DNA from 3 places in the Pseudomonas sp. AC229 genome. Region 1 is predicted to be linked to each of the others. Evidence: predicted binding sites of a transcription regulator. Region 1 holds the regulator's gene; each other region holds the start of a gene.

Region 1 (5,197 bases):
CGCTCGGCTATTGGAATCTGAACCCGGAAAGTTTGCTGGAGCAGAAACCACAGGCCAGCACCGACAATGCCGTGGACTTCTATGTGATCAACGCCAAAAGCGTCGAATTCCAAGCCGACGGCAAGCTGCACTACGAAATGACCAGCGATAAAGTCGAGCACTTGAAAGACAGCGACAAGAGCCTGGTGACCAAGCCGGACCTGCTGCTGTATCGCGGCGCCGCCGAGCCGTGGCACGTTCAAAGCGAGCGTGGCGAAGTGGCGCCAGGCGGCACCGAGGTCGAGCTGATCGACAATGTGCGCATCGCCCGCACCGACGAAAAAAATCGCCCCACCATCATTACCAGCAGTCGCATGACCGTGTTCCCGGACAAGGAATTTGCGCAGACCCAGCAAGCCGTTAGAATCGAGGCCGCCAATGGAGTGACCACGGCTAACGGAATGAAAGCGTATTTGAAAGACAGCCGGGTGCTCCTGCTGTCCAACGTAAGAGGCCAGCATGAGGTTCGTTAATAAATTCTCCCTTCACACCCTGTCCTTGCTCATGAGTCTGGGTGCGGCGATTGCCAGCTCCAGCGCCTGGGCGTTGCCAACGGACCGCGAGCAACCCATTCGTGTGCAGGCCGACAGTGCTGAACTCGACGACAAACAAGGCGTAGCCGTATACCGCGGCGACGTAGTGATCACCCAAGGCAGCATGAAAATCACCGGCCACACGGTGACTATCACGCAAAACGCCAGCGGCGACATCGAAGTGTTCACCGCCGTGGGCACCCCCGCCTACTACGAGCAGAAGCCAGCGGTAGATAAGCAAATCGTCAAGGCCTACGGCCTGACCATCCAGTACTTCGCTGCTAAAGACCGCATCGTGCTGATCGACCAGGCCAAGGTGATTCAGGAAGGCAACACCTTCGAAGGCGAGAAAATCGTCTATGACACCCAGCGCCAAATCGTCAACGCCGGCCGCGCCAATGGCACCAACGTGACCACCCCGCGCCCACGCATCGACATGGTCATTCAGCCCAAGAACAAACCCGCTGGCGCTCAACCAGCCGACAAACAGGCGCAGTAATGGCGACTCTCAAAGCCCAACACCTGGCCAAAGCCTACAAAGGCCGCCAGGTGGTTCGTGATGTCAGCCTGTCGATCGAAAGCGGCCAGATCGTTGGCTTGCTGGGTCCTAACGGCGCCGGCAAAACCACGTGCTTCTACATGATCGTAGGCCTGGTCAATGCCGATCAGGGGCGCGTACTGATCGACCAGGACGACGTCACCAGCCTGCCCATGCACGGCCGCGCACGTGCCGGCATCGGCTACCTGCCGCAGGAAGCGTCGATTTTCCGCAAGCTGTCGGTGGCCGATAACATCATGGCCATTCTGGAAACTCGCAAAGAGCTCGACAGCGCTAGCCGCCGCAAAGAGCTGGAAAGCCTGTTGCAGGAATTCCACATCACCCACATTCGCGACAGCCTCGGCATGAGCTTGTCCGGTGGTGAACGCCGCCGTGTGGAAATCGCCCGTGCGCTGGCCACTGCACCGAAGTTCATCCTGCTCGATGAACCCTTCGCAGGCGTGGACCCCATCTCGGTTGGCGACATCAAGCAGATCATTCATCACCTCAAAGCCAAAGGCATTGGCGTGCTGATTACGGACCACAACGTGCGTGAAACCCTCGATATCTGCGAGACCGCGTACATCGTCAACGACGGCCAATTGATTGCCGAAGGCGACGCTGAAACCATCCTCGCCAACCAGTTGGTGAAAGAGGTTTACCTGGGTCACGAATTCCGCCTCTAAGAGCGTTCTGTAGCCGCAATCAGATGCGCACTACAGACTTCGATTGAGGACTAGGCAAACGCCTCAGACTTAGGCATATAATTTGCTTCCTGGTGGCGCTTCGGCGCCCTCGTTGTGGAAGCGCGTATGCGCCGGCGAATAAGGTCTTAAGCCCCCTCCATGAAACCATCGCTCGTCCTAAAAATGGGCCAGCAGCTGACGATGACACCGCAGCTGCAACAAGCCATCCGCTTACTCCAACTGTCCACACTGGATCTTCAACAAGAGATTCAGGAGGCGCTGGAGTCCAATCCCATGCTCGAACGCCAAGAAGAAGGCGAGGACTTCGATAACAGCGATCCGCTGGCCGATGGCGCCGAAAGCGCGCCGCCCGCGCCGAACAACGAAGAGTCCTACCAAGACACCAGCTACCAGGAAACCTCGGCACCTACCGTCGACAATCTGGAAGACGGCGAATGGGGCGAACGCATTCCCAATGAGCTTCCCGTCGACACGGCGTGGGAAGACATCTACCAAACCAGTGCCAGCAGCCTGCCATCCAACGACGATGACGAGTGGGATTTCACCACCCGCACCTCGGCTGGCGAAAGCTTGCAAAGCCATATGCTCTGGCAGCTCAACCTGGCGCCGATGTCCGACAAGGACCGCCTGATTGCGGTCACCCTGATCGACTGCATTAACGACCAAGGCTACCTGGAAGAAACCCTCGAAGAAGTGCTGGAGGCGTTCGATCCCGAGTTGGATATCGAGCTCGACGAAGTCGAAGCCGTGCTGCACCGCATCCAGCAATTCGAACCCTCAGGCATCGGCGCGCGCGACCTGCGTGAGTGCCTGTTGCTGCAACTGCGTCAGCTGCCAGCGAAAACGCCGTGGCTGCCCGAAGCGCAGCGCCTGGCCGGCGATTACCTCGACCTGCTCGGCAACCGCGATTACAGCCAACTGATGCGCCGCATGAAGCTCAAGGAAGACGAGCTGCGTCAGGTCATCGAACTGATTCAAAGCCTTAACCCGCGCCCGGGTTCGCAGATTGAAGCGAGCGAGCCGGAATACGTGGTGCCCGACGTGATCGTGCGCAAGCACAACGACCGCTGGCTGGTGGAGCTGAATCAGGAAGCGATGCCCAAGCTGCGGGTTAATCCGCAATACGCCGGCTTCGTTCGCCGCGCCGACTCCAGCGCCGACAACACCTTTATGCGCAATCAGCTGCAAGAGGCGCGTTGGTTTATCAAAAGTCTGCAAAGCCGCAACGAAACACTGATGAAAGTGGCCAGCCAGATCGTCGAGCACCAACGCGGCTTCCTCGACTACGGCGACGAGGCCATGAAGCCGCTGGTTCTGCATGACATCGCCGAAGCAGTGGGCATGCACGAATCAACGATCTCGCGCGTTACCACGCAAAAATTCATGCACACCCCGCGTGGCATTTATGAGCTGAAGTACTTCTTCTCCAGCCACGTCAGCACCTCCGAAGGCGGCGAATGCTCGTCAACGGCGATACGCGCAATCATCAAAAAACTGGTTGCTGCGGAAAATGCGAAAAAGCCGTTGAGTGACAGCAAGATCGCTGGTTTACTGGAGGCACAGGGCATTCAGGTAGCCCGTCGCACAGTCGCCAAATACCGCGAATCCCTCGGGATAGCGCCTTCCAGTGAACGTAAGCGACTGATGTAAACGCCTGACCCGGTTCGCCTGCGAACCTCGCTCTGGCAAGACGGCTACACTGATCCAAGGCCAAAGTGTTCCGGCGACAAGCCCGTTAGCTTGTCTCTTACACACGGCAATAAGGAGAAAGCGGTATGCAAGTCAACATCAGTGGACATCAGCTGGATGTGACCGACGCCCTACGCGACTACATCGACGAGAAGCTCAGTCGATTGGAACGCCACTTCGACAAGATCACCAACGTGCAAGTGACCATGGAGGTCGAGAAGCTCAAGCAGAAAATCGAAGCGACTTTGCACATCGCCGGGGGCGAAGTGGTCGCCAACGCCGAACATGACGACATGTACGCAGCCATCGATCTACTCACCGACAAACTCGACCGCCAACTTATCAAACATAAGGAAAAGCAACTGGGTCGCCTGCAAGGCGCCACAGCTCGCTGACACCATCCCAACCCATGATTCGACTTGAAAATATCCTGACCCCCGGCCGCTCCCTCGTGGGCGTGCCGGGCGGCAGCAAAAAGCGCGTACTCGAACAAATCGCCAACCTGGTCGCCCGCGAGTTGCCCGACCTCGATGGCCAAGACATATTCGAAAGCCTGGTGGCGCGTGAAAAGCTCGGCTCCACCGGCTTCGGCAATGGCATCGCCATTCCCCATTGCCGCCTGCCCGGCTGTACCGCTCCCATTAGCGCCCTGCTGCGTCTCGATTCCGCGGTCGATTTCGACGCCATTGATGGCGCGCCGGTCGACTTGCTGTTTGTGCTGCTGGTGCCGGAAGCGGCGACCGATGAGCACTTGGAATTGCTTCGCCAGATCGCCAGCATGCTTGATCGCAGCGAGGTTCGTGACCAGTTGCGCCACGCCTCAACCAGCGAAAGTCTTTACCAGGTCGTCGTCGACGTACAAAACGGCCGCTAGACGAACAGGTGACTGTGCATGCGTTTGATCATCGTCAGTGGCCGGTCCGGTTCAGGTAAGAGCACAGCGCTGGATGTGCTTGAAGACAACGGTTTCTACTGCATCGATAACCTGCCCGCCGGGCTCTTGCCCGAGCTGGCCGAACGCTCCCTGCTGCACACCGAATTGGTTCAACCGCTGGTGGCCGTGTCCATCGACGCGCGCAACCTGCCCAGCCAGCTTAAACGCTTCCCCGAACTGCTTGCCGAAGTGCGCGCCCGTCACATTCAGTGCGATGTGCTGTACCTGGACGCCGACGACGAAACCCTGCTCAAGCGCTTCTCCGAAACCCGCCGCCGCCACCCGTTGACCACCGACGAGCGTTCGCTGGCCGAAGCGATTCGCGATGAAAGCATACTGCTGAGCCCGATCACCGACCTGGCCGACCTCAAGGTCGACACTACGCACCTCAACCTTTACCAACTTCGTGACACCCTCAAGCTGCGCCTGCTGAACAAGCCGGAGCCGGGTACTGCGTTTTTGGTCGAGTCGTTTGGCTTCAAGCGTGGCATGCCGGTCGATGCCGACCTGGTATTCGACGTGCGCTGCCTGCCCAACCCGTACTGGAAACCCGAACTGCGTGAGCATTCGGGCCTGGATTCGGTGGTGTCGGACTATTTGCAGGAACAACCGGACGTACAGGAAATGTACGACGACATTTACGCGTACTTGCATAAATGGCTGCCGCGCATTGCCGCCAGCAACCGCTCGTACGTCACCGTGGCCATTGGCTGCACAGGCGGTCATCATCGCTCGGTATACCTGGCGGACCGGCTGG
Region 2 (5,197 bases), on a different contig from region 1:
GCGGCGGTACCATTCCCATTCTTGACCTGTCCATGGCCACCGGCCGTGCGGGCCTGGCGGATCTGGACAGCAGCTTCGTCATCATCACCGAATACAACACCAAGGTTCAGGGCTTTCTGGTGCGCTCGGTTGAACGCATCGTCAACATGAACTGGGAAGAAATCCATCCGCCACCCAAGGGCACTGGGCGCGATCACTACCTAACGGCAGTGACCCACCTGGACCAGCAACTGGTGGAAATCATCGACGTGGAGAAAATCCTCGCCGAGGTGGCGCCTATTTCGGAAGCCATCACCGCTGGGGTGATCGACGTCGAGACTCAAGGCAAGGCGGTGACCAAGCACGTGCTGATCGTTGACGACTCGTCAGTGGCACGAAAGCAGGTCACCCGTTGTCTGCAGTCGGTGGGTGTTGAAGTGACAGCGCTCAACGATGGCCGCCAGGCCCTGGAATTTCTGCGCAAGTTGGCAGACGAGGGCAAGCGTCCGGAAGACGAGTTCATCATGTTGATTTCCGATATCGAAATGCCGGAGATGGATGGCTACACCCTGACAGCGGAGATTCGTGCGGACTCGCGCATGCAGAAGCTGCACATCCTCCTGCATACTTCCCTGTCGGGCGTATTCAACCAAGCTATGGTGAAGAAGGTGGGGGCCGATGATTTCCTCGCTAAATTCCGGCCAGACGACTTGGCCAACCGCGTGATTGAACGCATTAACGTTTCAGATTGAAGCTGAGGGCCGCACGGCCCTTTAGCAAACCTACAGGTATGGTGAGGCAGCGCTAGTGTCTTCAGGTAACGTGGATTTTGAGCAGTTCCGGATTTTCCTGGAAAAGGCCTGTGGCATCGTGTTGGGGGCCAACAAGCAGTACCTGGTTTCCAGCCGGCTGAACAAGCTGATGGAACAGAACAGCATCAAATCCCTCGGTGAGCTGGTGCAACGCATGCAAAGCACGCCGCGCGGTGGTTTGCGCGAGCAGGTGGTCGATGCCATGACCACTAACGAAACCTTGTGGTTTCGCGACACCTATCCGTTCGAAGTATTAAAAAATCGTGTCTACCCCGAGTTGCTCAAAGCCAACCCCAGCGCGCGCTTGCGCATCTGGTCGGCGGCCTCGTCGTCGGGGCAGGAACCGTATTCGTTGTCGATGGCCACCGACGAGTTCGAACGCAGCAACCTCGGCCAGCTCAAAGGCGGCGTGCAAATTGTTGCCACCGATCTGTCCAGCGCCATGCTGCAAGCCTGTAAATCGGGGGAGTACGACAGCCTGGCGATTGGCCGGGGACTCTCGCAAGAACGTTTACAGCGTTACTTCGACCCTAAAGGCAACGGCCGTTTTGCCATCAAACCGGCCATTCGTACCCGCGTCGAATTCCGCGCCCTGAACCTGCTCGACAGTTACGCCAGCCTCGGCAAGTTCGACATCGTGTTCTGCCGCAACGTGTTGATCTACTTCTCCGCCGAAGTGAAGAAAGACATCCTGCTGCGCATTCACGCCACCTTGAAGCCGGGCGGCTACTTGTTCCTCGGTGCTTCCGAAGCATTGAATGGCCTGCCGGATCACTACCAGATGGTGCAGTGCAGTCCGGGCATCATTTACAAGGTGAAATAACCTTGTAGCGGTGCCGAAAAGGGGAGGCCACGTGCCTCCTTTTTTATCGCCGTGCGTTTGCCCTTGAGCGGCAAATTTCTATCACGTCCCCGCCGTTGCCATTGCCGGGCAGCGGAAAAGCTTTGCCGGTTTCGCCGGAAAATCGACTCGCTCTAGCGCCAATATACTGATTTATAAGCAATAAATTAGTTGGCACAAGCCTTGCTAAATGTCTTGCACAGAAAACCCGTTGGCCCATTGGCAAAGGTTCGCAGACATGAGCATCAGCTTCGACTCAGCACTCGGCATTCACGAAAAGGCATTGGGCTTTCGCGCCCAACGCGCCGAAGTGTTGGCCAACAACCTGGCCAACGCAGACACCCCCAACTTTAAAGCCCGTGATCTGGACTTCGCCTCGGTGCTCGCCGCCCAGGCTGAAAAGAGCCAGCGCTCGCCGGTTTCCCTGGCCACCACCAACACCGGCCACATTGCCGCTGAAGGCATGGCCATTGCCGACCCGGGCCTGAAATTCCGCGTGCCGACGCAGCCCTCGATCGACCAGAACACCGTCGATGAGCAAATCGAGCAATCCAACTACGCAGAAAACGCTGTGCAATTCCAAGCCAGCTTCACCCTGCTGAACGCCAAATTCAAAGGCCTTGTTGCTGCGATTCGCGGCGAATAACGGAGACCACTGCCATGTCCCTTTCCAGTGTGTTCAATATCGCCGGTACCGGCATGAGTGCTCAGACCACCCGCCTGAACACCATCTCCAGCAACATTGCCAACGCCGAGACCGTGTCCTCCAGCGTCGACAAAACCTACCGCGCTCGTCATCCGGTGTTTGCCACCGTGTTTACCGACCAGCAAGCGCAGCAGAACGGCGACCGTGGTTCGCTGTTCGCCGACCAGGACAACTCGGGGCGTGGCGTGCAGGTCATGGGTGTGGTGGAAGACCAGAGCAGCCTCACGCCGCGCTACGAACCCAATCACCCAGCGGCGGATAAGGACGGCTACGTCTATTACCCCAACGTCAACGTGGTGGAAGAGATGGCCGACATGATCTCTGCCAGCCGCGCGTTCCAGACCAATACCGAAATGATGAATACCGCCAAACAAATGATGACCAAGGTGCTGACCCTGGGTCAGTAAGCCGGACTTAGGGGTAAGAAATGGCCGTCGATAGCGTAAGCAACCAGTCATCAGTCCTTGATCAGTACGCCATTAAGGACACTGGTACCCAGGACAAGACCCTCGGCAAGGATCAGTTCCTGCAATTGCTGGTAGCCCAAATGAACAACCAGAACCCGCTGGACCCGCAAACCAACAGTGAATTCGTGGCGCAGTTGGCCCAGTTCACTCAGGTGGAGAGTCTGGACAACCTCAACACCAGCGTGGAAAGCATCCTCTCCAGCACCCAGTCATCGCAGGCGCTGCAAGCCTCGTCGCTGGTGGGCCGCAAAGTGATCCTGTCCACCGACACGGCCATGGTCGACACCAAGGAAACGTTCAAAGGCTCGATTGCCCTCACCAGCGGCACCGACAACCTGTTCGTCAACGTGCTCGACAGCAAGGGTTCGCAAGTGGCGCGGGTCAACCTGGGCCAGCAGAAAACCGGTCAGGTCACGTTTATGTGGGATGGCAAAGATTCCAGCGGCAACGTCTTGCCGCTGGGCAAATACAGTTTCGAAGCCAAAGCGTCGGTGGGCGGCAAAGAGGTCGCCATGGGCACCAGCCTGCCGGCCAACGTCGACAGCGTGACCCTGGGGATCAACGGCGGCGAAATGCTGCTCAACCTCGCAGGGCTCGGCAGCATCGGCATTTCCAAAGTTCAAGTGATAGGTCAATAACTGCCGGCAACCCGGCGTTCAGGAGCATCCCATGTCGTTCAATATCGGACTTAGCGGTATCAAAGCCGCCTCCAGTGACCTGAATATCACTGGTAACAACATCGCCAACGCCGGCACCGTGGGCTTTAAACAGTCCCGTGCCGAGTTCCAGGATCTGTACTCCTCGTCGATGCTGGCCTCCAGCAGCAACGCCATCGGCAGTGGCGTGTTGCTCGGCAACGTGGCGCAGCTGTTCAACCAAGGCACCATCGACTACACCGAAAACGCCCTGGACATGGGCATCAACGGCAACGGCTTTTTCGTGACCAGCAACAATGGTTCGATCAGCTACACCCGTGCCGGTTATTTCGGTACCGATAAAGAAGGCTTTATCGTCGACAACAACGGCTACAACCTGCAGGGCTACTCGGTAGACGCCAACGGCCAGCTGCAGAACGGCATCGTCGGCAACCTGAGCATTCAAACCGCCAACCAGGCGCCGCGTGCGACCACCGCCATCACTCAGAGCTTCAACCTGAACTCCTCGAGCAAGGCGCCGACCACCACGCCGTTCGACCCGGCGGACCCGACGAGCTACACCTCGTCCACCTCGGTGAACATTTACGACGCCCAGGGCAACGCCCACGTCATGACCCAGTATTTCCTGAACAACGCCAACCCAGCGGCAACTCCGCCCGTGGCGAACAACTGGACCATGAACGTACTGATCGACGGCCGTAACCCGCAGGATCCGACCAGCACTACGCCGTTGAACTCGACGTTGACCTTCGACGGCGCCGGCCAATTGGCAACCGTTACGCCAAACACCGCTGGCCTGACCTACGCCAACAACAAACTCAGCATCAACAACTGGGTGCCGGCGCAATCCGACGGCGGCACGCCACCGGTGTGGTCTGCCAATGGCGCCGCCGCCTCGGCAGCGGTGACCCTGGATATCCGTGGTTCCTCGCAGGTATCCAGCACCTTCGCCGTGAACAAAGTCACCCAAGACGGTTACACCACCGGCCAACTGTCGGGTCTGGAAATTGACGACACCGGCCAGGTGTTCGCCCGTTACACCAACGGCCAGTCGAAGATTCAGGGTCAAGTGATTCTGGCCAACTTCGCCAACGTGCAAGGTCTGACCCCGGTCGGCAAAACCCAGTGGGTGCAGTCGGCGGATTCGGGCGAGCCGGTGGTCGGTACGCCCCGTGCCGGCACCTTGGGCTCGTTGACTGCCGGTGCGTTGGAGTCGTCCAACGTCGACATTTCCACCGAGCTGGTCGACCTGATCGTGGCGCAGCGTAACTACCAGGCCAACGCCAAAACCATCGAAACCGAAAACGCCGTGACGCAAACCATCATCAACCTGCGTTAAGGCGCTTGCCGCTGGCGGCAAACCGTCGCCGCACACCTGCAAAGGGCTTCTCTGGAAGCCCTTTGTTGTTTTTAAAATCTGTTTTTTATCAATGGCATACGGATTTTTTTAGGGATTGGCACGATGCCTGCTTTAAAGCTTGCATAGAGCCGCAGGCCGTCAACGTTTGGCGCGCCCAATCTCGGAGAATCACCATGGATAAAATGCTCTACGTCGCCATGACAGGCGCCAGCCAGAACACCCTGGCCCAGCGCGCCCATGCCAACAACCTGGCGAACATCTCTACCAACGGTTTCCGCCGCGACTTCGAACAAGCCCGCTCCATGCAGGTGTTCGGCGACAGCTTTCCGTCGCGCGTGTACGCCATGAGCGAACGCCCTGGCACCGACTTCACCCC
Region 3 (5,197 bases), on a different contig from region 1:
GTTGCTGGAGCCACCACGGCTCTGCTGGCCATCGCCGCCGTTCTGCCCGGCCCAGCCGCGGTTGAGCGACTGATCAGACACATTGACGTCCATGGTCATGCCTTGCTGCGTGAACATCTCACGCAGGCGGTGCATGGATTCTGTCACCGCATCGCGTACCGCCATGTGCGGGCTGGCGAAGGTCACTTGGGTGGCGGCGTCCTGAGCCATGTTGATGCGCACTTCCAGGCGGCCAAGGTCTGGCGGATCGAGCTGGATGTCGGCCGATTTCAGGTTCTGGCTGGACATCCACATTACCTTGTCGACCACGTCTTCGGTCCACACGCCCTGCTGCATCGACACCGGCGCGCCTGGCACCAGCGGCGTGCGCTGCGCCTGGGTGACCTGCTGATTGACCGCCTGATTCAACGCGCTGAGCTTGTTGGCAAACGAATCGCTGGGCAGGTCGACGCTGCTGTCTTTTAAGGCCTCGATGCTGTCTTTGCCTTTATCCAGCAAACCCAGCTCGTCGGTGATCTGGCTTTCGCCGCCTTCGGTGTTGCCCGTTAGCTGCGCCATGGCAGCGGCAAAATCCTGGCCGCCGGTTTGCCCGGCCTGGGCGGCGGATGGATTGCTGGCGCCCTTCTGATTCGCCGCTTGCGCCTTGGCCGCCAGGTCGAGCACCAGGTCGACGCCCGGCAACTCGCTCATGGCATCCACCTGCGGGTCGTGGCCGGTGTCTTCGGTCTGGGTGATTTGTGGCGTCACCATGCCGGTGAGCGACAACGGTATATCGAGGGCTTCCTCGCCCTCCCCCGTGGTCGGCAGCGCCGTGTCTTCGGTGGTCGGCTGCTGCATCTGCTGCCCGGCCATGGCCAGCAGAATCATCGGGTCGATTACCGGCTCGCCGACTACCGGCTCGGTCGGCAAGGGATTGCCGCTATCGGCAACGGCCGGCTCGTCCGTGGTTGCCGCTGCAGTGGTTTGCTCGGCGGGTTTGCTGTCGTCAGCCTTGTCGTTGGACTTGGCATTTTTGGACTTGGCGGCCGCTTCGTTACGGTCGACAGCCTTGTCCTGACGCTCCTTGGCATACACCTTGGCGAAGCTGGAAGCATCGTCCTTGCTGGGCTCGGCCTGTTTAGGCTGAGACTTCGCAGGCGCTGCTTGCGGCTTGGCCACAGGGGCGGAATTCAGAAGTGGATCTGAGGCAACGGACATTTAGCACTCTCTCCGTGCGGGTGGGTCGTGATGGAGAGATAGCAAGGGATGGGCCAACTTTGCGCTGCCCACGTTTTGCGTAGTAGCCAGCTTGCTGGCGAACCGTGGAAAAGGCGCTTAACGAAGTTTGCAGGGTTCGCCAGCAAGCTGGCTCCTACAACGATGAAAACCGCTGGCGCTCGGACTTCAGCAAAATCCGCACAATGGCAAATTCGCGTTCGATCTGCTCCAGCACCGCTGGCGCATCCGCCAGCACGGTGGCGCTGCGCGAGTCGTCTTCCAGTTGCTTACACAGGTTCGCCAGCAACGGCGCGCCCATGTTGCTGCAGCTGCCTTTAAAGCTGTGGGCCGCCAGGCGAAGTTCGTGGGCATCGTTGTTTGCGAGGGCTTGGTGGAGCAGGCGCAGGCGTTCTTCGGAGTCGGCGACGAAGGTATCGAGCAGCAATGGATACTCAGCCTCCATGATGTCCTGCAAGCCGGCCAATACCGCACTGTCGAGATGTATGTCAGCCACCGGAACGCTCCCTGAGCAAAACGCTCAAGATTATGCCTGATCGATCCACGAGAACTCCACGCTCACGCCGCGTCCGTCATCTGCCCAGGTCGAGCGGTCGCTGAGCCGGCGGATCAGGCTCAGGCCGCGCCCTGACAAGCTTTGCGCGGTGCGCTGGCGTTCCAGAATGGTCGACACATCGAAGCCGGGGCCGCTGTCTTCGACCTTGACCACCAGGCGCCCACCGTTGGCTTCGGGCAGCAGTTGCAAGTGAAAGCGCACGTAGCCGTGGTCCAGCTCGGCCAGGCGCAGGCTGCGTTGGCGGTAGTACTCGGCAAAGCCGGCCGCATCGCATTTGAGACCGGAGTCCAGGCCCAGCACGCCGTGCTCAAGCGCATTGGAGTACAGCTCGGCGAGCACGCTGTATAACGCGCCGCCTTGGAAACGCAGGCCGTGCACTTCCAGCAGTAACTGCAAGAGGAAGGGCAATGGATTGAAGCGCTTAAGGGTCTGCGCGCGAAATTCGAAACTGGCGGCCCAGTCCAACGGGCTGCTGTGGCCGTTGTCGACAAACGCCAGCGCCGGGCGCGGCAAGGAGTCGGCCTCGACCATGCACACTTCGACCATGCTGACGTCGTCGTGCGCTTCACCGCGAAAAGCAGTGAGCGCTTGCTGGATTTCGTCGAACAGCAGGTCAGGTTGGCGATTGGCGGCAAACACATTCAGCAGCCGCGACTCGCCAAACATGTGCTCGGCCGGGTTGGCAGTTTCCAGAACGCCATCGGAGAGCAGAAACACGCGGTCGCCCAGCGCCATGGGATAGATCTCGCAGGCGTCTTTGAAGTCCGCCGGGTCGAGCACGCCCAGTGGCAAATGCCGCGACACCAGTGGCAAACGCTCGCCGGTAGCGATGCGATGCAGGTAACCGTCCGGCAAACCGCCATTCCACACTTCGCACACACGGCGCTGAAAGCTGATGTTCAGCAACGTGGCGCAGCAGAACACGCCCACCGGCAAAATGCGTTTGAGCTTGGCATTTACCTCGCGAAGAATTTCCGTCAGCGAATAACCCTTGGCAGTCATGCCGTAGAACACTTCGGCCAGCGGCATGGCGCCGATTGCGGCCGGCAAGCCGTGGCCGGTGAAGTCGCCGAGCAGCACATGCATACCGCCCGAGGGCTTGAACGCGGCCAGCAGCAGGTCGCCGTTGAACACCGCAAACGGCGATTGCAGGTAACGAATGTTGGGCGCGTTCAGGCAGCCCGAGTGGGCCACTTTGTCGAATACCGCTTTGGCCACGCGCTGCTCGGTGAGCAGGTGCTCGTTGTGCCGGGCAATCAGGTCGCGCTGTTCCAGCACGGTGGCCTGCAACCGGCGCAGACGGTCCATGGCTTTGATCTTGGCTTCGAGAATGACGCGGTTGTAAGGCTTGGCCAGAAAGTCGTCGCCGCCGGCGTCGAGGCAGCGCACTAGCGCTTCGCCCTCGGTCAGCGAGGTGAGAAAGATGATCGGCACCAGCGCTTCGCCGGCCTTGAGTTTGATCCGTCGCGCCGCCTCGAAGCCGTCCATCACTGGCATCAAGGCGTCCATCAGCACCAGGTCAGGCCGCTCCTGCTCGAACATCGCCACCGCTTCCAAACCATTGGCGGCGGTGATGACGCGATGGCCCTGACGGCTGATGATGCTCGACAACAACATGCGGTCGGCCGCGTTGTCTTCGGCAATCAGTACGGACAGGCGCGGATCCAGCGGCATGGTGTCAGATGATCTTGAACAGCTGTTCGAAGTTGGAGATCGCGAGAATTTTGCGCACGTCGGCGTTGCAATTCACCAGGCTGATCTGCGCGTTGTCGCCACCGGCATGGTCACGCAACAGCAGCAACATGCCGAGCGCCGAGCTATCCAAATAGGTGGTGTGGTCCAGGTCGACCACATAGCGTTTGGGCGTTACGTTCACGCGCTCGTAAGAGTCGCGAAACGCCTGATGGGTGCCAAAATCGAAACGTCCTTGAATGCGGATGGTCAGCTCTTGCCCGTCGTCAGACGGTAATGAAGTGATGGCCATGAGAAGCTCCCCTACCCCAAATGAATCTGGTTATTTATAAATAAGAAAAAACAAACGGTTGTGGCTTTTCCTCACTCTAGCAGCTGAATTCAATCACGCTCACGTTGCAGTAAACGCTGTGATAACTCGTCGAGTAATTTCTGCTCGCGCTTGTCGGCGGCCACCCGCGCTTCGTCCATGTACTTCTGCACCAGCTTGCGCAGCCCTTCGAGCCGCGCGTATTTCTGCTGCCACAACTCGCGGGCCTTATCGAGGTTGGTGCGGTGCCAGTCGACGCTCTGGTTCTGCTGTTTGATGGCGGTTTCCAGCTGCGCCAAAAAGCGCTGGTAGTTCATCATCCACTGCCCCGACACGCCGTTGCGGCCTTCGGTAATCCACTGCTGCTGGTAATCGCCCAAGTAGCGGTGCAGGTCGTTTAGTTTGCCTTCGGCCTGGTTCATCAGGGTTTGGCATTGGCCCAGGGCCCGTGCGGCTTCACGCTCTTCGCGTTCGGCCATGTCGACCACCGGGGCCAAACGTGACGCTCTGCTTGGCAACGCCATTTAGTGCAACGTCCTTAGCAACCCATCAGCGCGGCGGCGCGGGTGCGAATACCGCAGCGAGTGCGTCTTTGCTTTGCTGCAGGCTTTCATTGTCGTTGAGCCCCTGGCGCAAGTAATTGACCATCGCGGCGTGCCGGGAAATGGCCAGGTCGGTTTCCGGGTCGCCGCCGGGCACGTAGGCGCCAACGCTGATCAGGTCGCGACTTTGTTGGTAGCGCGACCACAACTGCTTAAAGCGTTGGGCGTTGCGCATATGGTCAGCGTCGACCACCGCCGGCATCACCCGGCTGATGGACGCTTCAATATCAATGGCCGGGTAATGCCCTTCTTCGGCCAAGCGCCGCGACAACACGAAGTGGCCGTCGAGCACACCACGCGCCGAGTCGGCGATGGGGTCTTGTTGGTCATCACCCTCTGACAACACAGTGTAGAAGGCGGTGATCGAGCCACCACCGGCTTCGGCATTCCCGGCGCGTTCCACCAGCTTGGGCAGCTTGGCGAATACCGACGGCGGATAACCCTTGGTGGCGGGTGGCTCGCCGATGGCCAGGGCGATTTCCCGCTGTGCCTGGGCGAAACGGGTGAGCGAGTCCATCAGCAGCAATACGTTTTTGCCTTTATCGCGAAAATATTCGGCGATGCGCGTGCAGTACATGGCGGCGCGCAGGCGCATCAACGGCGCGTCATCCGCTGGCGAGGCAACGACCACGGAGCGCTTGATGCCCTCCTCGCCCAGGATGTGTTCGATGAATTCCTTCACCTCACGGCCCCGTTCACCGATCAGCCCCACCACGATGATGTCGGCGTTGGTAAAGCGGGTCATCATGCCCAGCAGCACACTCTTACCCACGCCGGTACCGGCAAACAGGCCCAGGCGCTGGCCGCGACCGACGGTCAGTA

What was found. The regulator sigma-54, encoded in region 1, starts transcription at its own class of promoters, with help from an activator protein. The targets are predictions, from matches to a motif close to ANTGGCATNNANNTTGCTNT.
Region 2: a site for sigma-54 is predicted at 1,803-1,822, ahead of flgB (flagellar basal body rod protein FlgB). Genes of this name have one in related genera too.
Region 3: a site for sigma-54 is predicted at 1,236-1,255, ahead of AC0IW7_RS05795 (flagellar hook-length control protein FliK). Genes of this name have one in related genera too.

What each region holds. Positions count from the first base shown of each region.
Region 1 covers NZ_CEEDHK010000001.1:385,452-390,648, forward strand. Annotated here, with positions in the region: gene lptC (LPS export ABC transporter periplasmic protein LptC) at 1-512, shown strand, start outside; gene lptA (lipopolysaccharide transport periplasmic protein LptA) at 499-1,071, shown strand; gene lptB (LPS export ABC transporter ATP-binding protein) at 1,071-1,796, shown strand; gene AC0IW7_RS01740 (RNA polymerase factor sigma-54) at 1,956-3,467, shown strand; gene hpf (ribosome hibernation-promoting factor, HPF/YfiA family) at 3,593-3,901, shown strand; gene ptsN (PTS IIA-like nitrogen regulatory protein PtsN) at 3,916-4,380, shown strand; gene rapZ (RNase adapter RapZ) at 4,399-5,197, shown strand, end outside.
Region 2 covers NZ_CEEDHK010000015.1:45,573-50,769, forward strand. Annotated here, with positions in the region: gene AC0IW7_RS19970 (chemotaxis protein CheV) at 1-731, shown strand, start outside; gene cheR (protein-glutamate O-methyltransferase CheR) at 787-1,614, shown strand; gene flgB (flagellar basal body rod protein FlgB) at 1,871-2,278, shown strand; gene flgC (flagellar basal body rod protein FlgC) at 2,293-2,745, shown strand; gene AC0IW7_RS19990 (flagellar hook assembly protein FlgD) at 2,766-3,443, shown strand; gene flgE (flagellar hook protein FlgE) at 3,475-4,800, shown strand; gene AC0IW7_RS20000 (flagellar basal body rod protein FlgF) at 4,995-5,197, shown strand, end outside.
Region 3 covers NZ_CEEDHK010000003.1:196,765-201,961, reverse strand. Annotated here, with positions in the region: gene AC0IW7_RS05795 (flagellar hook-length control protein FliK) at 1-1,197, opposite strand, end outside; gene AC0IW7_RS05790 (Hpt domain-containing protein) at 1,352-1,711, opposite strand; gene AC0IW7_RS05785 (ATP-binding SpoIIE family protein phosphatase) at 1,742-3,445, opposite strand; gene AC0IW7_RS05780 (STAS domain-containing protein) at 3,450-3,755, opposite strand; gene fliJ (flagellar export protein FliJ) at 3,845-4,297, opposite strand; gene fliI (flagellar protein export ATPase FliI) at 4,323-5,197, opposite strand, start outside.